3 regions of the Phenylobacterium sp. LjRoot225 genome follow, and region 1 is predicted to be linked to each of the others. Evidence: riboswitches for the same ligand, from Rfam matches in the RefSeq annotation. Region 1 holds a riboswitch; each other region holds the start of a gene.

Evidence for each region. A riboswitch is a leader RNA that binds a small molecule or an ion and turns the genes downstream of it on or off. The one in region 1 is predicted to bind cobalamin.
Region 2: another riboswitch for cobalamin. It lies ahead of ACSQ2B_RS03450 (TonB-dependent receptor plug domain-containing protein); the one in region 1 lies ahead of ACSQ2B_RS09300 (DUF1636 family protein).
Region 3: another riboswitch for cobalamin. It lies ahead of ACSQ2B_RS23350 (TonB-dependent receptor); the one in region 1 lies ahead of ACSQ2B_RS09300 (DUF1636 family protein).

The regions. Positions count from the first base shown of each region.
Region 1 covers NZ_CAXUPL020000001.1:1,979,461-1,984,204, forward strand. Annotated here, with positions in the region: gene ACSQ2B_RS09285 (calcium:proton antiporter) at 1-190, opposite strand, end outside; gene ACSQ2B_RS09290 (DUF4336 domain-containing protein) at 521-1,114, shown strand; gene ACSQ2B_RS09295 (septal ring lytic transglycosylase RlpA family protein) at 1,307-1,732, shown strand; cobalamin riboswitch at 1,858-2,073, shown strand; gene ACSQ2B_RS09300 (DUF1636 family protein) at 2,192-2,590, shown strand; gene cobW (cobalamin biosynthesis protein CobW) at 2,587-3,630, shown strand; gene cobN (cobaltochelatase subunit CobN) at 3,635-4,744, shown strand, end outside.
Region 2 covers NZ_CAXUPL020000001.1:723,590-728,333, forward strand. Annotated here, with positions in the region: gene ACSQ2B_RS03445 (aminotransferase class I/II-fold pyridoxal phosphate-dependent enzyme) at 1-597, opposite strand, end outside; gene ACSQ2B_RS03450 (TonB-dependent receptor plug domain-containing protein) at 597-2,552, opposite strand; cobalamin riboswitch at 2,687-2,872, opposite strand; gene cobU (bifunctional adenosylcobinamide kinase/adenosylcobinamide-phosphate guanylyltransferase) at 2,914-3,432, shown strand; gene ACSQ2B_RS03460 (GNAT family N-acetyltransferase) at 3,502-4,041, opposite strand; gene ACSQ2B_RS03465 (sugar MFS transporter) at 4,038-4,744, opposite strand, start outside.
Region 3 covers NZ_CAXUPL020000004.1:691,210-695,953, reverse strand. Annotated here, with positions in the region: gene ACSQ2B_RS23375 (hypothetical protein) at 49-297, shown strand; gene ACSQ2B_RS23370 (Lrp/AsnC family transcriptional regulator) at 401-898, shown strand; gene ACSQ2B_RS23365 (pirin family protein) at 1,027-1,920, shown strand; gene ACSQ2B_RS23360 (DUF1059 domain-containing protein) at 1,933-2,124, opposite strand; gene ACSQ2B_RS23355 (hypothetical protein) at 2,434-2,721, shown strand; cobalamin riboswitch at 2,829-3,063, shown strand; gene ACSQ2B_RS23350 (TonB-dependent receptor) at 3,232-4,744, shown strand, end outside.

The sequences.
Region 1 (4,744 bases):
CGAGCACCAAGGTGCCGAACGGCTCGCCGACCCGGTGGGCGATGACCTCCGCGTGGTGAACGGCTGCGAAGACGGCGCCGATCAAGGCGGCGAACAAGATGAAGGCTCCGGCCCCAAAAGCCGCGTCCGGCCGCGTGGTGAGGAGGAGCAGCCACCCAAGTATGGGCAGCGCCAAGGACCAGATGGGCACGCCGCCGAGTCTCCTTGCGAATGGCATGCTCGCTCCCCGGCCCCCTGGCCGCCCGCCAGCCCGGCCTGCTTCGTCACACCCTTGAGAGGCAGTGTCGAGCCTTGGTCTGCTTTGCAGGCAGCCATCCCGGCCGACCGGACGCTCCGCCGCGCAGACACGGATAGCGCGCGATCCAGACGTGGCCATGTAGTACTGGGGTGCGCCCTCCACGAGGACCAGCTTTGAGCGCGCCGGCCCTGCAGCTCTTTGGCGACGACATCTGGATCGCCGATGGGACCGAAACCGCGGTAGCCGGCTTCCGGTATCCCACGCGGATGGTTCGTCATCCGCCTGAAGGACGCAGAGCTCTTCGTCTGGTCCCCCGTCTTCTACACAGAAGGGCTCGGCGCCGAGGTGGCGGCGCTGGGCGAGGTGCGCCATCTGGTGGCCCCCAATTCGCTGCACCACCTGTTCCTGGACGCATGGCGCCAAGCCTTTCCAGAGGCCCGGCTCTACGCCGCCCCGGGCCTGCGCCCGCGCCGGCCTGACCTCATATTCGACGCGGATCTGGGTGACGAGCCGCCGCCCGAATGGGCGCAGGACATCGACCAGGTGCTTGTGCAGGGCAACAGGATCACCACCGAAGTGGTCTTCTTCCACCGACGCAGCCGCACGGTCATCTTCACCGACCTGATCCAGCACTTTCGGCCCGGCTGGTTCACCGGATGGCGGGCGCTGGTGGCGCGGTTGGACCTCATGGTCGCAAACGAGCCCTCGGCGCCCCGGAAGTTCCGCGTCGCCTTCATCGACCGCCGGGCGGCGCGCGCCGCCATCCGCCGGATCCTCGCCTGGCCATTCGAGAAGGTCCTGATGGCCCACGGCGCGCCCGTCGAACATGATGGCCGGGCCCTCATCGCCCGCGCCTTTCATTGGCTAAGGCCCTGAGCGCCAGGTTCAAACCGGCGGGGTGGACGCCCCCCGACGACATCGACGTGCCAAAGTGGAGGTGTTGAAGCACCACTACGAAGGAGGCGTCCGTGGGCGAGGTTACAACGATCGGGCTGGATCTGGCTGAGAGCACCTTCCAGCTGGCTCGCGGCGGGCGGATCGGTTGCGGGGCTCCGGCGTTTGCCAGCGGTGGAAAAACGGCGTTACTCAGTCGAGTTCGTCCGCAGCCGCGCTGCCGCGCTGGCCTTTTTCCTCGTGGCGCTGAGCGCGTGCGATCGCGAAGCGGATCGTCCCAATGTCGCGGCCGCGCCGCCCGCGCCGGTCCAGACCGGCGTCGCATCCTACTACGCGCCGGAACTGGCCGGCAAAACCACCGCCAGCGGTGAGCCGCATGATCCCAACGCCCTCACGGCCGCCAGTCGTTCGCTCCCGCTTGGGGCGACCGCCAAGGTCACCAACGCTGAGAGCGGCCAGTCCGTGACGGTCGAGGTCAATGATCGCGGGCCCTACGCCAAGAACCGCATCCTCGACGTCTCGCCGAAAGCCGCCGAGCATCTCGGCTTCAAGGATGAGGGCGTGGCTAAGGTCGCGGTCCAGCCGCTGCCGGAGCGATGAGGTGACGACAAGCTGCAGCGGCTAGGCGCGGCACGCAACCCGCAAGGCGTCGGCGGAACACAAGGTCGAGAGCGTCTCCCGCCGTCGCCGCCCGGTTACGGCGCATTGACAGTCCGCGGCTCCTTGCTTAGCTCGCTCGCGATGGTCCGTCCGCAAGGATGGTGAAAAGGGAATGTCGTGCGGGGCCCGCCCCAAATCGGCAGCTGCCCCCGCAACTGTAAGCGGAAAGCCGCTCGTCTAATCGCCACTGGGATCGCGCCTCACGGGGATCGCGCCTGGGAAGGCCGACGAGCAGCGTTCGATCCGTGAGCCAGGAGACCTGCCATCGAAACATGACTGCGAAACCGGGCGGGGCGCCTCGGTCGCGAGCGGTGCGATGAGCACCTCCCCTCGGGCCGGTCCCAAAGGGCAGTCGGCGTCCCACGCTCGCGTCCTCGGACGCAGGATGGAGGACCGTCGATGGCCGGGACGACCGCAGAGGTCTGCGTTCATGTCTGCGTGACCTGCAAGGCCGATGAGGCTTGCGAGGACGACGCCGAGCGCCCCGGCCAGCGGTTTCGCCGCGCGCTCGACGACGCGCGCGCCGACGGCGACGCCGACTGGCTGGAGATCCGCGAGGTCAACTGCCTGGCCTCCTGCGAGCGCGGCTGCGCCGCCGCCATCTCCATGGCCGGCAAGTGGAGCTATCTGCTCGGCCGGCTGAACCCCGCCAAGGCGGCGGATTTCCTCACCTACGCCACGACCTATCGCGCTTCGAAGACCGGCCTCGTCCTGCCCTCGAAGCGGCCCGCCTCGCTGCACGACGCCGTGCTCGGGCGGATGCCCTCGCTTGTCCCAGCCGCCGGAGATCTCCTGTGACCGCACCGCTTTCGACGGGCAAGACGCCCGTCACCATCATCACGGGCTTCCTGGGCGCCGGGAAGACCACCCTGGTGCGCAACCTGCTGGAGCAGGCCGCGGGCCGCCGGCTCGCGGTCATCGTCAACGAGTTCGGCGAACAGGGCGTGGACGGCGAAACCCTGAAATCCTGCGGGATCCCGGGCTGCGCCGAGGTCGACATCGTCGAGTTGTCGAACGGCTGCCTCTGCTGCACCGTGGCCGACGACTTCGTGCCGACGATCGAGGCGCTGCTGGCCAGGCCCCAGCCGCCGGAGCACATCCTGATCGAGACCTCGGGCCTGGCCCTGCCCAAACCGCTCTTGAAGGCCTTCGGCTGGCCGTCGGTGCGCTCGCGCCTGACCGTCGACGGGGTGATCGCGGTGATCGACGGCCCGGCGGTGGCCGCGGGCCGCTTCGCCGACGACCCCGCGGCGGTCGCCGCCCAGCAGGCGCTGGACCCCAGCCTCGACCACGACAACCCCCTGGCCGAGGTCTACGAAGACCAGCTGTCGGCGGCCGACCTGGTCATCCTCAACAAGACCGACCTGCTGGACGCCGCGGAGATCGCCGAAGTCACCCGCCAGATTACGGCGCATCTGCCCCGCGCGGTGAAGGTGACCCCGGCCCGCGACGGCCGGGCCGACCTCGCCGCCCTGCTGGGCCTGCACGCCGCGGCGGAGAACGACCTGGACGCGCGGCCCTCGCACCACGACGGCGCCGACGATCACGAACACGACGACTTCGAGAGCTTCCTGGTCAGCATCCCGGAGATCGCCGATCCGGACGCCTTCGCCGCCCGGCTGAAGTCCGTGGTCGAGGCGCATGACATCCTGCGGGTGAAGGGCTTCCTCGCCGTGTCCGGCAAGCCGATGCGCCTGGCGCTGCAGGGTGTCGGCGCGCGTTTTCGCCAGCAGTTCGACCGGTCGTGGACGGCTGACGAGGCGCGCGCCGGACACCTGGTGGTGATCGGCCAGACCGGGCTCGACCGCGCCGCCATCACGGCTGGGATCCTCGCCTAAGCCGATGCACCTGCTGGTCCGGGAGACGCGCTCGCTCGACGAGACCGAGATCGCCGAGGATCTCGGGCAGAGCCCGGCTGAGCTGGTCGTGCTCTCCTTCTCCGACGCGGACCTGACGGCGCTGGCGGCGGCCTGGGCTCGGCTGGGACCTGAGCGGCCGAGCCTGCGGCTGGCGAACCTCGCTCGCCTGCGCCATCCGATGTCGGTCGACCTCTATGTCGAACAGGTGGTCGCCCAGGCCAAGGCCGTGGCGGTGCGGCTGATCGGCGGACTCGACTATTGGCGCTACGGCTGCGAGGAGCTGGCGGCGGTCTGCCGGGCGAACGGCGTCCCGCTGGCCCTGCTGCCCGGCGACGCCCGGCCCGACGAACGGTTGACGGCGCTCTCGACCCTGCCGGCCGCCTGGCTCGAGACCCTCGACCTCTACCTGCGCGAGGGCGGGCCGCAGAACGCCGCCGCAGCCCTGCATCTGCTCGCCTCGGCGGCCGGTCTCGCCGAGCCGCCCGCCGCCCGTCCCGAACGCCTCCCCGACTGCGGCGAACATCTGCTGGCGGGCGCAGCGTCCGAGCCCTCTCCCCTGGCGGTGATCGTCTTCTATCGCTCGCACCTGATGTCCGGCGACACCGCCCCGATCGACGCCCTGGCCCAGGCTCTGGCCGAGCGCGGGCTGGGCGTGCGGGCGCTCTACGTCACCAGCCTGAAAGCGCCCGGGCCGGCGGCCTTCGTCGCCGAGGCCCTGGCGCGCTGGCGCCCGGCCGTGGTGCTGAACGCCACCGGCTTCTCGGCCCGCACCGACGACGGGCGGGGCTCGCCGCTCGACGCCGCGGACGCGCCGGTGCTGCAGCTGATCCTGTCGGGCGCCGCCCAGGCGGACTGGGCCGCCTCGACCCGCGGCCTCGGCCCCGCCGACCTCGCCATGCAGGTGGTGCTGCCGGAGCTCGACGGTCGGCTCGCCACCACCGCCATCTCCTTCAAGGCCGTGTGCGAAGCCGCGCCGGAGCTGGAGTTCGTCGGCAAGGCGCACCGTCCCGACCCGGCCCAGACAGCGCTCGCAGCCGACCGCGCGGCGGGCTGGGCGAGACTTGCGGCGACCCCGCCGTCGGAACGGCGGGCA
Region 2 (4,744 bases), 1.3 Mb from region 1:
CCGCAGGCCGGCCAGGCCGAAGAACTTGCCGAACGAGCGCAGTACGACCAGCCGGCCGCCGGCCTGGCCCGCGAGGCTGAGCTGCGGCGTGGTCTCGACGAAGGCCTCGTCGACGACGGTCCAGCGTTTGGCGGCCGAGTCCAGCAGGTCTGCAGCCTCGGCGACCCGGCCGTCGGGGTTGTTCGGCCGGACCACCACCCAGGCGTCGGCGGCGACGGGAGACCCGGTGATCTCCGCTCCCGCCGCACGCCAGGCCTCGGCGTGGCCGCCATAGGTGTCCGCGGCGATCGCCACACGCCCGACGCCCAGCAGGCCGGGCAGCATCCGGATCGCCGCCTCGCTGCCGGACACGGCGGCGACACGCGCGGACGGCGCGCCGAACGCCTGGGCGGCGGCGGCTTCGAGCGCGCGCAGCGCTTCCGGCTGCGGCAGGCGCGCCCGCTCGGCCAGGGTCGCCCGCGGCGCCGGATAGGGCCGCGGATTGATGCCCGTCGAGAGGTCGAGCCAGGGCTGGGGCGCCGCCGGAAAGGCCGCGCCCGCCGCGGTGAGCCGGCCGCCGTGCCGGCTGAACGTGTCCAGCGCGGCGGTCGCAGGCATCAGAACTTCGCCCGCACGCCGCCGTAGGCCGCTCGGCCCAGCTGCCCGTAGTTGCGGATCGTCTCGTAAGACTTGTCGAACAGGTTCTCGACCCGGGCGTAGACCTCGAGCCTTTCGGTGATCGGATAGGAGGCCCGCAGGTCCCAGAGGACGTAGCCCTTCAGGCGATTGAGGTTGGCGACATCGTCGTAGCGGTCGCCGGCGTAGTGGATGGCGACGGTGGTCGAAAGCTTAGTGGGCCACCGATAGGTCGCCTCGGCGTCAGCCTCCCGCGGCGGACGACGCTGCAGATGCTTGCCGAAGTTGGCGCCCGGGGTTTGGTTGCGCGCATCGGTCCAGGTGTAGTTGGCGCTGAGCGTCAGCGCCTCGGTCACGGCCGCCTGGGCGGAGAGCTCAACGCCATGGGCCTTGGTGCGGGCGGTGTTCACATAGTAACCGAACCGCGGCAGGCCGCCGGCGCCCACGCAGCGCGGGTCGGCGCTGACGAAAGGGCAGGAGAAGAAGTCGATCTGGTTCTTCGTCCGCCGGTCGAAATAGGCCGCCGACAGCACCACCCGGCTATCGAACAACCGCTGCTCCACGCCGGCGTCCCAGCTGTGCGAGGATTCTGGGGCCAGGCTCGGGTTCCCGTACTCGCTGCCCAGCTGGTAGAGGCTCGGCGCCTTGAAAGCCTGGCCCCAGCTGGCGCGCAGGATCGTCTTGCCGTCGTTGATCCGCCAGGCGGCCGAGGCCTGGCCGACCGTGTGACCGCCGAAGTCGTCGTGACGGTCATGACGCACCCCGCCGCTGACCATCAGGCCGGGGGCGAGGTCGCCGCGAAGCTGGGCGTAGATCCCGTCGATGTCGGCGCTGCGGCGGATCGAAGCCGGGTTGGGATCGAAATCGGAGGGCGAGGCGCTGCGCATCGTCGAGCGCTCGCTTTCAGCTCCGAAGACCGCCTTCCAGGTCGGGGTAAGGGCGAAGGCGCCCTGATATTCGAAGCGCCGGTTGTGGCCCGTCGCGCGGAAGGTGACGTCGGTCAACGGCTGGTCGGGGTTGAACAGCTGGCGATCGGTGTGCGTGTAGGCGACGGCGAGACGGTTGGTGAGGCGGCCGTCCAGCAGGGCGAGGTTGGCGCCCGCATAGCCGACGAGGTCCTCGGTCACGCCGTATTCGCGGGTGTCGCTGAAGGTGAAGTTGGGCGGCGGAAAGCCGTCGAATTCGTTGCGGCCGCGGGAATAGACCGTGCGCAGGTCCAGGGACAGCCGGTCAGTGACCTTGATCTCGGCCTTGGCGCTGGCGCCCACGTTGCGATAGCCGTCGGACTCCGCCCCGCCCTTGTGCTCGTCGAAGGCGGAGACGCCGGTCGTCGTCAGATAGGCCGCCGTGGCGCGCCAGGTGACCCGCTCCGACTTGCCGCCGACGCCGACCCGGCCGTAGCCCCAGTTGTTCGAGCCCCCCTCGGCGACAACGTCGCTCTCAAAGCGCGCCTTGGGCCCGGCGGTGATCAGGTTGATCACCCCGCCAATCGCCTGACTGCCCCACAGCACTGACTGCGGGCCGCGCAGGATCTCCACCCGCTCGATGTCGCCGACCAGCAGGTTGCCGAAGTTGAAGCCGGTGTCGGTGGAGGAGGGGTCGTTGAGCTTGACCCCGTCGATCAGGATCACGCTCTGGCCGGGTTCGGCGCCGCGGATATAGACCTGGGTCGTGGCGCCGACGCCGCCATTGCGGGCGAAGCTGATCCCCGGCGTGCGGCTCAGGATTTCGGTGAGCACCGGCGTCTGCTGCGCCTTGAGGTCTTCCGACGTCAGCACGGTGATCTGCTGGCCGACGCGATCGGCGCGCTCGGGCGAGCGGTTGGCCACGACGACGATCTCGTCGACGCGCGGAATCTCGATCTCGGCCGCATGGGCCATGGGCGCGGCTGCGGCGAAGACGCCGATGGCGGTGGAGATGAACAGTTTGGACTTCAAGGCGAGGACCCCCTCTGACGAAGGCCGCCTGGCGCAGTCGGGGCGCGACGCGCCCGTCCCGCGCGCACGCAGCCGGACAAGACGTCGCCGAACCGGGGTTTCACCCGTCCGCCAAGGCCATCCCCGACCTCGCCGAATGACGACCGCGACAGGCAGGTCTCCTGGCTCACGGCTCAATCGCTCGATCCCGCCTTCCCAGACCTTGGCGGGCCCAGTGGCTAGTGAGATCGCGCTCGCCGCTTACAGTTGCGGGGACAGCCCAGGTTTTTCACCCAGTTCCCTTTTGATCCCTTACGGGAACCCGTTGCGTGGGAGGCGCTATAGGCGTGCTGTCTCCGGGCGTCAAACCAGGGGTGTTCGAATGGGGCTTCGGCTGATCATCGGCGGCGCGCGCTCGGGAAAGAGCGCGCACGCCCAGGCGCTGGCCGAGGCCGAGGCGCGGGCGCGCGGCGGTTCGCCGGTGATGATCGCCACCGCCGAAGCCCTGGATGCGGAGATGGGCGAGCGGATCGCCCGTCACCGCGCCGAGCGCGGCCCCGCCTGGCGAACCCTGGAGACGCCGCTGGAGGTGGCCGAGGCGATCGCCGGGATTTCGGCGGAAGAATGCGCCGTCGTCGACTGCCTAACCCTGTGGCTCAGCAACCTGATGTTCGCCGAGCGCGACCTGGAGGCTGCGACCGAGGCGCTGCTGGACGCCGCGGGCCGCACGGCCGGCGAGGTCATCCTCGTCTCCAACGAGGTCGGCATGAGCATCGTGCCGGAGAACGCGCTCGCCCGGCGCTTCCGCGACGAGGCCGGACGGCTTAACCGCCGCGCCGCCGAGCGCGCCGACCAGGTGACGGTGATGTTCGCCGGACTGCCGCTGGCGCTGAAGGGTTAGGACCAATTTCCAACACCGTTCATCCCCGCGAAAGCGGGGATGACCGGATGATGTGAGAGCAGTCAGAAGCTAGGTCGGAGAGGGCGCCGTCGCCGCATAGACGACGTGGCGACGCAGCGGATGGTTTTCCACCAATCCGGGATGGTCGAAAGCCCACGCCGGCTGCTCGACCATGCCGACCTTTTCCATAACGGCGCGAGAGCGGAGATTGTCCACCGCGGTGATGGCGATGATTTCATTGGCGGCCAAATAGGCGAAGCCCCAACCGATCGCGGCGCGCCCGCCCTCGACGGCGAAGCCCTGGCCCCAGACGTCGGGGCTGAGCCGCCAGCCGGCCTCGATCGCCGGCGCGGGCGGCAGGTCCGGAGCCATCTGCTTCAAGCCGATCATGCCGATCAGCCGTCCGTCGGCCTTCCGCTCCGCCGCCCAGAAGCCGAAGCCGTGCTCGCCGATGTGGGCGCTGATGCGGTCGATGGCGGCGTCGCTGGCGGCCCGATCGATCGGGCCGCCCAGCCAGTCGCTGACCCGCGGGTCGCCGTTGATCGCGGCGAAGGGCGCCCGGTCCTCCTTGCGGAATGGCCGCAGGATCAGCCGGGCGGTTTCGATCACTTCGCTAGCTGCGGCGCGGGAAGCACCTCCGGCCCGGTCGGCTTGCTGCCCCACAGCGCGTAGAACAGCACGTACAGCTCGCACAAAACAGTGACGATGAACGCCCATTGGATGCCGTAGCGGTCCGCAATGTTGCCCTGGATGAACACCAGTGCGCCGCCCGCGATCGACATGATCAGCAGCCCCGAGCCCTCCTCGGTCAGCGGGCCGAGCCCGCGGATCGCCAGCGCGAAGATCGTCGGGAACATGACCGAGTGGAACAGCCCGATCGCGATCAGCCCGTACATCGCGCCCGGCCCCTGCACGAAGGTCGCGACGAGCGCAGAGACGAGCGCCCCGAGCGCGAACACCGCGAGCACTTTCTCGGGTGCGAACCGGCGCATGATGAAGGCGCCGGCGAAGCGGCCGACCATCATCCCGCCCCACACGAAGGTGAGGTAAAAGGCCGCCTGCTCGTGCGTGATGTTGGCGATGCTCGGCTGAGAGGCGAAGTTTATGAACAGGTTGCCGACGCCGATCTCGGCCAGCACGTAGAGGAAGATCGCACCGCAGCCGAGCACCAGGTTGCGATGCCGCCAGAGCGACAAATGGCGGCGCTCCTCGGCATTGGCGCGGCGCGCGGCAGCGCCCAGCGCTGGCAGATGCGCGCGAGCTATGACGATGGTCAGCAGCGCCAGCACTATCGCGACGATTAGATAGGGCA
Region 3 (4,744 bases), on a different contig from region 1:
CCCGACGCGATCATCGCCGCCGCGCGGAGCTGGCGGCTGCTGCTGCAAGTGGATTCCGACGATGCGCGCAGCATGAACTGGGGCGATGGCGGCCGTCTCTACGTCTTCATCCGCGAGCGGCATGCGCAGCCGGGACCCAGGGGGTTCAAGCCGATGCGGGTCCAGAAGGACGTGAATACGGGCCTGGACGCCGGTGATGAACACTCTCCCCTCCGGGAGGAGAAACGTGTCGTCCAGCGTCACATCCAGGCGCCGCATTGCAATTTCTTTCCTGCGAGCCCTCCCCAGGGCCATTAGAAGATCATATAAGGTCGCTGCAATTGCTTGCCAAAAGCATGCCCCTTCCATTCGGTTCTGGGGAACGATCATCGCGCCTCTTCGGCGATCGAAGGAGGAAAACTTGTCCGAGACCCTCGACGCGGTCGATGCCAAGATTCTCGACCTGATCCAGCATGACGCCGGCTTATCGGTCGCCGAGATCGCCGACCGGGTCGGATTGTCCTCCAGCCCCTGCTGGCGGCGGATCAAGCGGCTGGAAGACTCCGGCATCATCCTGCGCCGGGTGACCATTCTCGATCGCGATCGTCTGGGCCTGACCTTCGAGGTCTACTGCACGGTCAAGCTCACCTTGCCGACCAAGGACAACCTCGAGGCCTTCGAGCTGGCGATCGCCAAGATGGCCGAGGTGGTGCAGTGCGCCACCGTCACCGGCTCCGCCGACTACGAGCTGCGGGTCGTCACCCGCGACATGCACGCCTTCGACACCTTCCTGCGCGACCGCCTCCTGTCGCTGGGTTTGATCTCCAACATCGAAAGCCGGATCGTCATCCGCTCGGTGAAACACACCACCGCCGCGCCCCTCGGCCTGATCAGCGCCTATGTGAGCGCGCAGGGGTAGCCCGGCCAACGCCGCAACGCCCCCTCCGTCGGCTTCGCAGGGGAGCTGTCAGCGAAGCTGACTGAAGGGGCGTTCAAGCCTATGACACAGACCCTGCGTTTGGCCGTAGGAACCATGGGAGACAGGCTATGATCGAGCTCGTCATCGACCAGCGGCGCAAGGACCTCGGCGGGTTCGAGGTGGGCCGCGTGCTGCCCTACGCCCCGCGGCGCATGGTCGGGCCCTTCATCTTCTTCGACCACATGGGGCCGGCGGAGTTCCCCGCGGGCTTTCCGAAGTCGGTGGACGTGCGGCCGCATCCGCACATCGGCCTCTCCACCCTCTCCTATCTGTTCGAGGGTGAGATGACCCACCGGGACTCCACCGGAGTCACCCAGCCGATCCGCCCCGGCGAGGTCAACTGGATGACCGCCGGGCGCGGCATCACCCATTCCGAGCGGTTCGAGACCTTGCGCGCCCACGGCGGGCGCATGGATGGCATCCAGACCTGGATCGCCCTGCCGGTGGCGGACGAGGAAACTGCGCCGTCCTTCGATCACTACGCCGCGAGCGAGCTTCCCGCCTTTGAGGCGCCTGGGCTGAGCGCGCGGCTGATCGCCGGGGCGGCCTTCGGCGCGCGCTCGCCGGTGCAGACCTTCTCGCCGCTGTTCTACGTCCACTGGACATTGGCGGCGGACGCCGTCGCCGAGCTGCCGCCGGAATATTCCGAGCGCGCGGCCTACGTCGCCCAGGGCGTCGTCGAGGTGGATGGCCGCCAGCTGCATGATGGCCAGATGGCCGTCTTCGCGCCCGGCGATGCTGTCACCCTTCGCGCCGTGACCCCGGCCGTGGTCATGCTGCTGGGCGGCGAGCCGATCGGACCGCGCTTCATCGAGTGGAACTTCGTCGCCTCTTCGAAGGCGCGGCTGGAGCAGGCCAAGGCCGACTGGCGCGCCGGCCGCATGAAGCTGCCCGACGCCGACGACAAGGAGTTCATCCCGCTCCCCGGCGACCCTGCGCCGCCGGCCAATCCAATGAGCTGAGGGCGCCTGAGCTCAGGCGGCCGGCTGGCCCTCGTGGATGGCCTGCCGGATCATGGCGCGCAGCTCCGGCGTGTCCTGGTGCTGGTGCACCGCCGTGGCGTGCTGCACGGCGGCCTCTTCGAGTTCACGCTCCGTGTCTGCGGAGATGGCGACCGTGCAGTGGCTTTCACTCGGGACCTCGCGACAGTCGATGTACTTGCGCATGACGTCCTCCTTCTTCCCTCTCGCTCAGGCCGCCGAGGGTCTCACCGCCGTCCGCCGGCCTGTCGCATCGGATCTGCCGAAAAACGTTCAGGTCAGCCCCTCGTTGCGCGCGCCGTCGGCTCTCTTGCAGAAACCGCGACGCGCCCGGGCGTCGCCCCTCGACGGCGCCGCGCCCTCCAGCGGCTCAAGCGCCGAACGTCGAGCTGAATTCGGCGCCCAGGGCGTCATTTGCAGTGATTGAACACCTGCATCCGGGTGCAAGCCATCATCCGGTCGTCAGCGACCCCTCGAGGCGAAAGGGAGCGAGCCATGCGCATGTTTCTGAAGGTTCAGATGGAGGTCGACGCCGCCAACCGGGCGATCAAGGACGGCAGCCTGCCAAAGATCGTCCAAGGCTTCATGGAGGCCGCCAAGCCGGAGGGGGTCTGGTTCACCGCCCTGGACGGCAAGCGCACCATGGTCGCGGTGTTCGATCTGGCCTCGCCCGCCCAGATGCCGCCGCTGGCCGAGCCCTTCTTCACGGGTCTGAACGCCACCTTCGAGCTGAGCCCCGCCATGGATGCGGCCGACCTGCAGACGGGCCTTTCGAACCTCTGAGGCGAACGAAGCGGATCGTTGAGCCCGCCTGAGCCAAGGCGCCCGAACAGGCGCCTTGGCGCCGCAATGAAAACCCCCTAAGCGGCGCTGTGGCGTCGGCATACCGGCGTCATCTACATCGCGCCGGCGCCCGCGAGGGCTTTACGGGAACACGGTGACGGTCCTCCAGGACCGGAAGCCGGGGCTGTCCCTGCAACTGTAAGCGGCGAGCGTAGTGCGCATCGTGGTCCGGCCAGCCCGGACCGCAGCCACTGGGGAAGGTTCCATGGAGCCCGCCCTGGGAAGGCCGCGCACCACGCCTTGACCCGTGAGCCAGGAGACCGGCTGGCGCATGTCGCTCTTGCCCTGGCCCAGGGGATGGCCGAGGCGACGGAACCCCGTCGAGCGACGACAGGAGGCGGAGACCGCCTCGACGCCGGCCGTGCGCGAGCGCTCGTGCGACCGGTGCGACCGCCTGGCTGTCCGCCGGCGGAGGTCCCGCCGCGTCTCATCGCGCTCGGCAGGACTAGAATGACTAAAGCAGTTTTCAAGGCCCGGACAGCGGCCCTTCTCATGGCGGCCCCATGGGCGCTCGCCGCCTTCGGATCGGCCCGGGCGGATGAGGCGCCCGCCATCGCGACCGCCGCCGGCTCCGTCGGGGAGGTCGTGGTCTTCGGCCGCGGCGAGTCCAAGATCGGCGTGGCCCAGGCGGCGAGCGAGGGCACGGTGGCCGGCTCCGACCTGCTGGTTCGCCCGCTGCTGCGGGTGGCCGAGCTGCTCGAGGCGGTGCCGGGGATGATCGCCGCTCAGCACTCCGGCAGCGGCAAGGCCAACCAGTACTTCCTGCGCGGCTTCAACCTCGACCACGGGTCGGACTTCACCACCTATATCGACGACGTGCAGATGAACTTCCGCAGCCACGGCCACGGCCAGGGCTATCTCGACCTCAACGGCCTGATCCCGGAAATCATCGGCCGCGAGGACTATCGCAAAGGCCCCTACCGCGCCGACGGCGGCGACTTCGCCCTGGCGGGCGCCGCCTACATGACCACCCTCGACGGCTACGACCGCCCCTGGGTCTCGGCGGAGGTCGGCTCCTACGGCTGGCGCCGGGCGGCGGCGGGCGGCACGGCCCATGATCTCGGCGGCGGCGACCTGACCCTGGTCGGCCAAGCCAAGGTCTACGACGGACCCTGGGAAGAGCCCGAGCGCCTTCGGCACTATGCGGGATTTCTGAAATACGCCCACGACACCTCGCTGGGCCAGCTCGAGCTGACCGCCCACGCCTACCGCGCGACCTGGAACCCGACCGAGCAGATCCCCGAACGGATCATCGGCACGCCGACCTGCCCGGAGGTCTTCTGCTCCCCCGATCCGTCAGCGACCGGGCAGACCATGCGCTTCATCGCCAGCGCCCGGCTGACCGGCGAAGCCTGGCGCGCCAACGCCTATGCCCAGGCCTACGACTGGGACATGTTCTCCAACCCGACCTACGCCAACGCGGACGGGACGAGCGCCCAGATCCACCAATACGACCGCCGACGGATCTTCGGCGTGAAGGCGGAACGGACCTGGCGCCTGGCTCCGGGGCTCGACCTCATGCTCGGGACCGAAAACCGCTACGACGACATCAGCAAGGTCGGGGTCACGCACACCGACGATCGCGCGTTCGTCGAATCCCTCGGCCTCTACCGCGTGAAGGAGGCGTCGGCCTCGGCCTACGGCGAGGCGTCCTGGCAGGCGACCGAGCGGCTGCGGATCATCGGCGGCCTGCGCGGCGACTACTACCACTACGACGTCCGGGCGCTGGATGCGGCGGCCGCCGCCCTCGGCGAGGGCTCCGGCCACGACCAGATCGTCTCGCCCAAGGTGACCCTCGCCTATCGGCTGAGCGACCAGGTCGAGCTCTATGCCGATTGGGGACGGGGTTTCCACTCCAACGACGTGCGCGGCGCGGTGACCGCTACGCCGGTCCCCGTCCTCGTGCACGGCACGGGCAAGGAGGTGGGCGCCCGCTTCCAGCACGCCAACCTGACCCTGACGG